DNA from 2 places in the Mesorhizobium sp. ESP-6-4 genome. Region 2 is predicted to be linked to the other one. Evidence: riboswitches for the same ligand, from Rfam matches in the RefSeq annotation. Region 2 holds a riboswitch; the other holds the start of a gene.

What was found. Region 2 has a riboswitch for cobalamin ahead of bluB (5,6-dimethylbenzimidazole synthase). Riboswitches for the same ligand answer to the same signal wherever they lie in the genome.
Region 1: it holds a riboswitch for cobalamin, as region 2 does, so the genes downstream of both, LB523_RS23610 (CbtB domain-containing protein) here and bluB (5,6-dimethylbenzimidazole synthase) in region 2, are expected to answer to the same signal.

What each region holds. Positions count from the first base shown of each region.
Region 1 covers NZ_JAIUGS010000017.1:75,859-80,039, forward strand. Annotated here, with positions in the region: gene LB523_RS23600 (hypothetical protein) at 1-429, opposite strand, end outside; gene LB523_RS23605 (CbtA family protein) at 682-1,422, opposite strand; gene LB523_RS23610 (CbtB domain-containing protein) at 1,585-1,794, opposite strand; adenosylcobalamin (AdoCbl) riboswitch at 1,786-1,937, opposite strand; gene LB523_RS23615 (histidine phosphatase family protein) at 2,019-2,591, shown strand; gene LB523_RS23620 (PilZ domain-containing protein) at 2,743-3,015, shown strand; gene LB523_RS23625 (methyltransferase family protein) at 3,019-3,486, opposite strand; gene LB523_RS23630 (DUF6428 family protein) at 3,739-4,181, opposite strand, start outside.
Region 2 covers NZ_JAIUGS010000018.1:14,300-18,480, forward strand. Annotated here, with positions in the region: gene LB523_RS23890 (hypothetical protein) at 7-990, shown strand; gene bluB (5,6-dimethylbenzimidazole synthase) at 991-1,722, opposite strand; cobalamin riboswitch at 1,765-1,943, opposite strand; gene LB523_RS23900 (histone deacetylase family protein) at 2,059-2,985, shown strand; gene LB523_RS23905 (exodeoxyribonuclease VII small subunit) at 2,989-3,240, shown strand; gene LB523_RS23910 (DUF2277 domain-containing protein) at 3,434-3,700, shown strand; gene LB523_RS23915 (pirin family protein) at 3,710-4,181, shown strand, end outside.

The DNA of each region.
Region 1 (4,181 bases), on a different contig from region 2:
GGCGCCGAGCGCCGCCACCGTGGCGAGGATCACCGCAAGGCTCGGCAAGTGGAAGAAGATGTCGCGCCATCTGGGCTCGACGACCGCGCCGGTGCTGGAGGCCTCGCCGCTATACTGGCACAGGATCCACGCCGCGCCGCTGCGCACCATCTCGGCATCGATGTCCGAGATCAGCGCCTTCGCGTTGCGTTCGGTAGAGGGCATTGTGGCCATATAGGTGAGCAGCGCCTTGGCGGCGGCGAGATAGGCGTGGCTGCATTCGTTGAACGGGCTTTCCTCGTCGCCGAGGCTGCCCGGCATCAAGCCCCAGAGGCAATAGGTGAATTGCAGATTGCCGTGATTGTAGAGCCGCCGGAAGGTCGGGTCGGTCGCGGTCTGGCGCTGGGCGAGGTCGAGGATCTTGCCGCGATAGCGCGCGATGACGGCCATCTGGCCGTGGGTCAGGCTGGGGATCTGGATGCCGGGAGGAGGCGGGGCCGAGGATCCGCCATGCGCCTGCGCGGATGTGGCGGCCAGAAATGCGAGCAGCGCCGCAACCGAGCAATTCCAGGAAAAGTGTGCGGCGGTTTTCCGTCCGGAATTGCGAGAAAACGAAAGACCAAAGTGGCTCTGCGGTCGTACCGACCGTTGAGCCGCTTTGGCCGCCAGGGCGCAGAACCGTGGCGGCCAACGCATCGGATTTCAGGCGTAGCGGCGTGCCGGGCTGCGCTGGTCGCGCACCGCGACCACGCGTTCGGCAACCGCGCCGAAGCCGAGCCCGACGACGGTCCACAGCACCAGCTGGATGCCGAGCGAGGCGACGCGGAATTGCCACAGCACGGTCGCCGAGAAGTTCTCCGGCACTTCGTTGATGTCGGGCAGCGCCGCCTTCACCAGCGCGAAGACGACGAGGAAGGCGAGGCCCGCGACGATCGAGGCGTTCCAGGCGCCGAGCCGGTTCCACAGCCGCTGCGCCAGGCCGACCGCCGCTACCATCGCCGCGATCGAGACGACGATCATGATGAAGAACAGCTCGGTGCGGTAGCCGATGGTCTCGGCGTTGCCCACCGCCGGCGGGCTGGCCGGGTATTTGAGGCCGGGGACCACGATCACGGCCAGGAAGCCGAGTGCCGCGATCAGCGCCGAGGTGCCGCGCGGTCCGAGCGAGCCCAGCCGGCCATGGGCATAGGCGAAGACCAGCGAGAACAGCCCGCCAAGCGCGGCGCCATAGATCAGCACGCCGGTTGCCAGGCCGATGCCGGCTTGCGTGGCGCGGCTGACCATCTCGGGCTCCGGCGCCCCGCCGGCGGCCTGGGCCTGCTGTTCCTCGAAGGCGATCGCCTTGTCGACCTGCGGCTCGCCATAGACGCGGGCGAAGGCGAACGCCAGAATCCCGGCGACCAGCCCGACAAGCATGCCGCGCAGCAAAAGTTTTCCAACCATGTCACCAATCCCTCCAAGCAATTCCAGGAAAAGTGCGTAGCGGTTTTCCGTCCGGAATTGCGTTAAGCCAACCAAGCAATTCCAGGAAAAGTGCGCAGCGGTTTTCCGTCCGGAATTGCGTTGGATCAGAATCGAAAGCAGGTTCAGCGATGCTGAACCGCTTTAGTGGCAGGGGAAGCCGAGCAGGTGGCGGCCGTCATGCACGAATTCGTGCACATAGGTGCCGCGAATCAGCGAGGTGGCGCCTTCTTCCGCGCCGACGAAATAGATCGCCAGCATCAAAAGCAGCCCGCCGAGGATGGCCCAGGGCAGAAGCTCGCGGACCGGAATCGCAACCGGGCCGTAGCTGGGGGCGAAGGTGGTGTCGGACATATTGACCTCCCTTGGGATACTGCGTCCCGTTGATCGAGTGCTGCGGAATAAGGCCTGACTTTCGGCTGGTGCCGATTACAGTGGCGCGACCGTGCCGGACTCGCACCGGCTTCCAATCCCGTATAGCACTAAGACACTTGTCAGCACTTCGTTCGCCTGTCAACGACATGTAATGGCGGCACGGCTTCGTGAGGCCTGTTTTTCGCTGGGCCACGGAGTTTTTCATGCTTGTCCGCCTGACGATGATCGCAAGCGGAGCGACGGCCGGCATGCGCAAGGGCCGCTTTCCGAACGATGAGCCGCCGGAGCCGCGCGCCCTCGATCGCGCCGGCGCGCTGGCCGCTTCGCTGCGTCGCGCCGACCGTGTCTGGACAAGTCCGGCGCTGGCTGCGCGGCGGACGGCCGAGGCGCTCGGCCTTGACGCGACGGTCGAGCCGCTGCTTGCCGAGCAGGATTTCGCGCGCTGGGCCGGCAAAGGCTTCGAAGAGGTGCAGGCCGAGGATCCGGAAGGCATGGCGGCCTGGTTCGCCGGTACAGACGCGGCGCCCCATGGCGGTGAATCGCTCGCCGACGTCGCCCGGCGGGGTGCTGCGCTGATGGAGCGGCTGGCCGGCGAAAGCGGTCACATCGTCACGGTGACGCATGCCATGCCGATCCGCGCCGCCATGGCGCATGTGCTCGGCGCGCCGCTTTCCTCAGTCTGGAAGATCGACATCGAGCCGCTGTCGCTCACCGAGTTCCGCAGCGACGGCCGCCGCTGGGTGCTGCGCGCGAGCGGCATCACTGTCGCCGGCTGAACGCCCAGGCGTGAACGCTCCATCCGTGAACCCGGCCGGCATATCAAGCCGGCACACCACTGTTTCAGCAATCGCTAACGGAACGGAAACGCCTCGCTGCTATAGTGCGGCCCCGTGGCGAGGAGAGCCTTGCCTGAGGAGCCCGCCGGATATGGCCGATTATCCCGAGACCGAACGTCGTCTTCATGCGCGCGAATTCGTGCTCAAGGAAGCCACGATCATCGCCGCCGGCGTCAGGATCGGCTGCTCGGTCAGAAATCAGCACGAGCAGGGCGCGGAATTGCGTGTCGGCGCCAATGTGGAGATCCCGGACCGCTTTCTGCTTGAGGTCCCGGCCGACGATACGGCCTATCGCGCTTTGGTGCGGTGGCGGCGCAACGACCGCGTCGGCGTGGCGCTCTACAGCAACGCGCCGAAGGACTGATGCTCAAAGGTAGCGGCGCACGCTCGCCCTGTAGGCGCGGTAGGGTTCGCCGAACTTGCGTTCCAGATAGGCCTCCTCGCGCAGCACCACGCCGTAATGCAGGATGGGGAAGCTCGCGATGGTCGCGATGACGGCCCACCAACTGTCAAACAGCAGCCCGATCCCGAGAAGCAGTCCCATCAGGCCGACATAAAGCGGATTGCGGGTGAAGCCGAACGGGCCGCCGGTGATGATCGCGGTGGTCGGCAGCGTCGGGTTCACATTGGTGCCGCCGCGCAACATCGTCGAGCGTCCCCAGGCGATGATCGCAACCGCCAGTGCTGCCAGCACTATGCCGAGCACGATGGTCAGCGGGCGGCCGCCGATCGCCAGCGGCCAGACATAGCGCAGCGCCAGCATCGCGATCAGCGCCACGAGAAAGAGCAGCGGCGGAAACACCGCCACGCCCGGATTGTCCGCTTTGTCATCCACAGCCATCTTCATCGACCAGGCGCCATTGCCGCCACTATGCACGGACGCGCATCGTCCAGCAATTCGTGACTTGATCCTGTCTAGGCGATGTGCAGCCTGGCATATCGGGAACACAACCGTGGCGCGCGCGTTCACTGTCGCCGATCGACAGGGATTGCGCGGATGAGCAAGACAGCCGTTTGGGTGGCGCTGATCGCCATCGTTCTCGTGGGCCTCTATTTGTTGCAGGCCAATGGCATGATCCGGTTCTGATCAGGGCGGCGCGTCACCATTAGCGGGCTCAACAGCAGCGACTCCCTCCGCACCCGCTCGCTGCCTTCTGTCTTCCAGCCAGCGGTCGCGCGGCTTGCAGCTTGACGGCCGTGGCGACAGCTCGACCTCAACCGTCCCGCCAACAAGGCTCGGCTGGGCTGCCCGGTGCAGTTCGATGGGGCGCACGCCGTCGCTGACCTCGAAGGTCAGCTTAGCAGCCCCATCGAGAGCGACATGGTCCGAAACCTTGCGGATGATCGCGGCGAATTTGCCGGCTGGCATATGGACCGGTCCGCCTTCGTCCACGTCCCACAGCTGGACGAATATCTCCGACCAGGATTCCGGATTCGCTTCGCAATCCAGCGCCGAGAACTGTCCAGCCTTCACCTCGGTGACGTGGTAGCCAGGCTTTACCGGCCGCCCGTCATAGCGGAACACCAGTG
Region 2 (4,181 bases):
GGGGCCATGTGGGACTTCAGCATTGGCCGGTCCGTGTCGATCGTGATGCGGACATGGCCGTTCATCATCTTTCGCATGATCGTCTATTTCGGCATCACGGTCGCCTACATCATGGCGACCGGTACCGGCGCCAGCGTCGGTTACGGCGTCGGGCACATCTCGACCGATCCCGACGGTCCGATGTCGTTTGCGCTGTGGGGTGGCGTGGTCGGCTTCGGGGTCGTCTCGATCGCCGTCTACTGGATCCGCGAATATATCCTCTATGTGTTGAAAGCGGGCCATATCGCCGTCATGGTGCATCTGATCGACGGTCATGACGTCCCCGACGGCCAGGGCCAGATCGCCTATGCGAAGGAAGTGGTCACCCAGCGCTTTGCCGAGGCCAACATCCTTTTCGTCGTCGACCAGCTGGTCAAGGGCGCCATCCGAGCCATCACCGGCCTGATCGGCGGCATCGCCGCCTTCCTGCCCATTCCGGGCCTGAGCGGTATCGTCAGCTTCATCAACACGGTGATCCGCCTGTCGCTGACCTATGTCGACGAGATCATCCTCGGCTACAACATCCGCATCAGTTCGAACTCGCCATTCGAGACGGCGAGGCAAGGCGTCGTGCTCTACGCGCAGAACGGCAAGCACATGGTCAAGAACGCCATCTGGCTGGCGGCGATCATGTGGGGCGTGTCCTTCGTCATCTTCCTGTTGATGCTGGCGCCTGCGGCCGCCATTCTGTGGGTCATGCCGGGCCAGCTTGCCGGCTGGGCTTTCGTGCTGGCCATCGTCTTTGCCTGGGCCTTCAAGGCAGCCTTCATCGAGCCCTTCGCCATCGCCTCGCTGATGCAGGTCTATTTCGAAGCCATCGAAGGCCAGGCGCCCAATCCCGAATGGGACCGCCGGCTCGCCGAGACCTCGTCCAAATTCAGGGAACTGCGCGACAAGGCGCTGGGCTCTTTCGGCGGCGGCTCGCGCTGGGATACGCCGAGGGCCGCCTGATCATGGCTTTGATGCGCCGCCGAGCTTTGCGATTGCCGATTTAAGCGGCGCCTCGCCGGCGCCGCGAAACGTCTCGCTCATGACCAGTTCGGGCAGCGGCAGGCGCTTGCCCCAGCCATGCGCCTCGAGGTCCGGCTTCGGCGCGAAGGCCGAGACGCGGCCGACGCACAGATAGGCGATCGGCGTGACATGCTCCGGGATCGCGAGAAGCCGCTTCAGCGCTTCGGTCTCGATGATGCTCACCCAACCGACGCCTACACCCTCCGCCCGCGCCGCCAGCCAGAAATTCTGCACCGCGCAGACTGTGCTGTAGAGATCCATCTCCGGATTGTGCCAGCGTCCGAGAGGCGAGTCCTTCGAGCGCTGCCGGTCGCAGGTGATGCACAGGTTGAGTGCGCTTTCGCAGATGCCTTCGAGCTTCAGCTTGCGGTAGAGCGCCTGCCGTTCCGCCTCGATTGCCGGCAACTCCTGCTCGCGCGCGGCGAGGAACAGGTCGCGCACTTGTCTGCGCCGCTCGGCGTCGCGGATGACGATGAAATTCCACGGCTGCATATAGCCGACCGACGGCGCATGGTGCGCGGCAGTGATGAGCCGCGCCAGCACATTGTCATCGAGATCGTCGGGGACGAAATGGCTGCGCACGTCGCGCCTGGTGAACATGGCCCGGTAGACCGCGTCGCGCGCCAATTGGTCAAAGTCGTCGCCGCTCGCGGCGATCGCTGCTGCCGTCATCGCTTTTCCCCTTGCGACAAGCAGTCCCCCGCCTGACCAAGCGGAAAACCATGTCTGCCGGGCCGGTCTTCTGGCTCGGGATCGTCCCGCATCCGGCGCCTTCCCGTCTTCGACAGTGGCGTTTGCCGGCGCGGTCCCCCTTACAGTGTTGGGCACGCCACGGAGTTCAACCGTGTTCCCGATTCTCCCGCGTCGCGGGCACCTGGCAGCGACCCGACCTTACAGCGAAGCTTGGGCCGCGCCAATGGCGTTAGCGACACGGCAAGACGCGATTTCCCCAGCCATTCGGCCTGCCAAACATGGTCATTCGGCCGCCAGGTCCCTAGATTAGGCGCCATGGCCACCCGTCTCTATACGCACCCGATCTTCCTCGAACACCTCACGCCGCCCGGCCATCCCGAGCGGCCCGACCGCCTGCGCGCCATCGAGCGCGTGCTGGATGACGAGGCTTTTGCGGCGCTCGACCGCGTCAAGGCGCCGGAAGGCGACGAGAAAACCATCCTCTATGCGCACCCGGAGGATTTCATCGAGCGCGTGCGCGGGGCGATCCCTGAGAGCGGGATCGTGTCGATCGACGCCGATACCAGCGCCAGCCCGAAAAGCTGGCAGGCCGTGGTGACGGCGATCGGCGGTGCCAACGCGGCGGTGGACGACGTCTTCGAGGGCCGTGCGGCAAACGTCTTCGTCGCCGCGCGTCCGCCTGGACATCATGCCGAAAAGACCACGGCAATGGGCTTTTGCCTGTTCAACACGGCGGCGATCGCCGCCCGTTACGCGCAGAAGAAGCACCAGGCCGAGCGTGTCGCCATCGTCGACTGGGACGTTCATCACGGCAATGGCACGCAGGACATCTTCTGGGACGACCCATCGGTGCTCTATTGCTCGACGCACCAGATGCCGCTTTACCCGGGCACCGGCGCGAAGAACGAGACCGGCGCCGGCAACATCGTCAACGCGCCGCTGGCGCCGCAGACCGGCAGCGATCTCTTCCGCGACGCCTTCCTGTCGCGCGTGCTGCCCTCGATCGACGCGTTCGCGCCGGACCTGATCATCATTTCCGCCGGTTTCGACGCGCACCACCGCGATCCGCTGGCCGAGATCAACCTGACCGAGGACGATTTCGATTGGGCGACCGGCCAGTTGATGGAGCGCGCCGGGCGCCATAGCTCCAACAGGCTCGTCAGCCTGTTGGAAGGCGGCTACGATCTGCAGGGACTGGCATTTTCAGTCGCCGCCCATGTCGGGCGGCTGATGAAGGGATAGAGTATGGCATTGGAAGGCAATGAGGACGTCAAGGCGATGAGCTTCGAACAGGCGCTCGACGCGTTGGAGAAGATCGTCGATGATCTTGAGCGCGGCGACGTCCCGCTCGACCAATCGATCAAGATCTATGAGCGCGGCGAGGCGCTGAAGGCGCATTGCGACCGGCTGCTGAAAGCGGCCGAGGACAAGGTCGAGAAGATCAGGCTGTCGCGCGACGGCAAGCCGGTGGGAACTGAACCGCTGGACGCCGACTGAGGTGTTGATATTCAGGTGAGGCCGGCCTGCAAATGGCAACTTCCTGCGCTTCCGGTGCTCACGTACTTCAAGTACGCTCCGCTCCGGTTCTCGGAAACCACCATTTTCGGCTCGGCCTGACCTGAATCTCAACACCTCAGCGGATGATCTCAGACCGGGTAAGGGCAGAGAAAGCAGGTAAGGAGTTCAAGCCATGTGCCGCAACATCAAGACCTTGGCCAATTTCGAGCCGCCGGCGACCAATGACGAAGTGCATGACGCAGCGCTGCAATTCGTGCGCAAGCTGAGCGGCTCGACCAAGCCGTCCAAGCGCAACGAGCATGCCTTCTACCATGCCGTCGAGGCGATCGCCGCTGTCGCGCGCGAATTGATCGATTCGCTCGAAACCAATCAGGAACCGCGCAACCGCGAGGAAGAAGCTGCCAAGGCGAAGGCCAGGTCGGCGCTGCGTTTCGCCTGAGGATCCGACATGAGCTTCTTTCCGGGAAACGATCCCGAACCCGGCGATGCCTTCGCCTGCGACCAGATCGAGCTGATGGTCGTTCCGAACGCCAAGGACATTGGCGGCTTCGAGGTGCGCCGCGCCTTGCCAACGGCGAAGCGCCGGCTGGTCGGGCCGTTTATCTTCTTCGACCGCATGGGCCCTGCGATCCTGCGCGCCGGCCATGCGCTCGACGTGCGTCCGCATCCGCATATCGGGCTTTCCACCGTCACCTACCTGTTCGACGGCAGGATCAGGCATCGGGATTCGCTCGGCACCGAAATGGTGATCGCGCCGGGCGACGTGAATCTGATGACCGCGGGACGCGGCATCGTTCATTCAGAGCGCACGCCACAGGAATTGCGCGGCGCGCCGATGTCGGTCTCCGGCCTGCAGACCTGGCTGGCGCTGCCCGACGGCAAGGAGGAGATTGCCCCGGTGTTCGCGAACACGTCGGTGG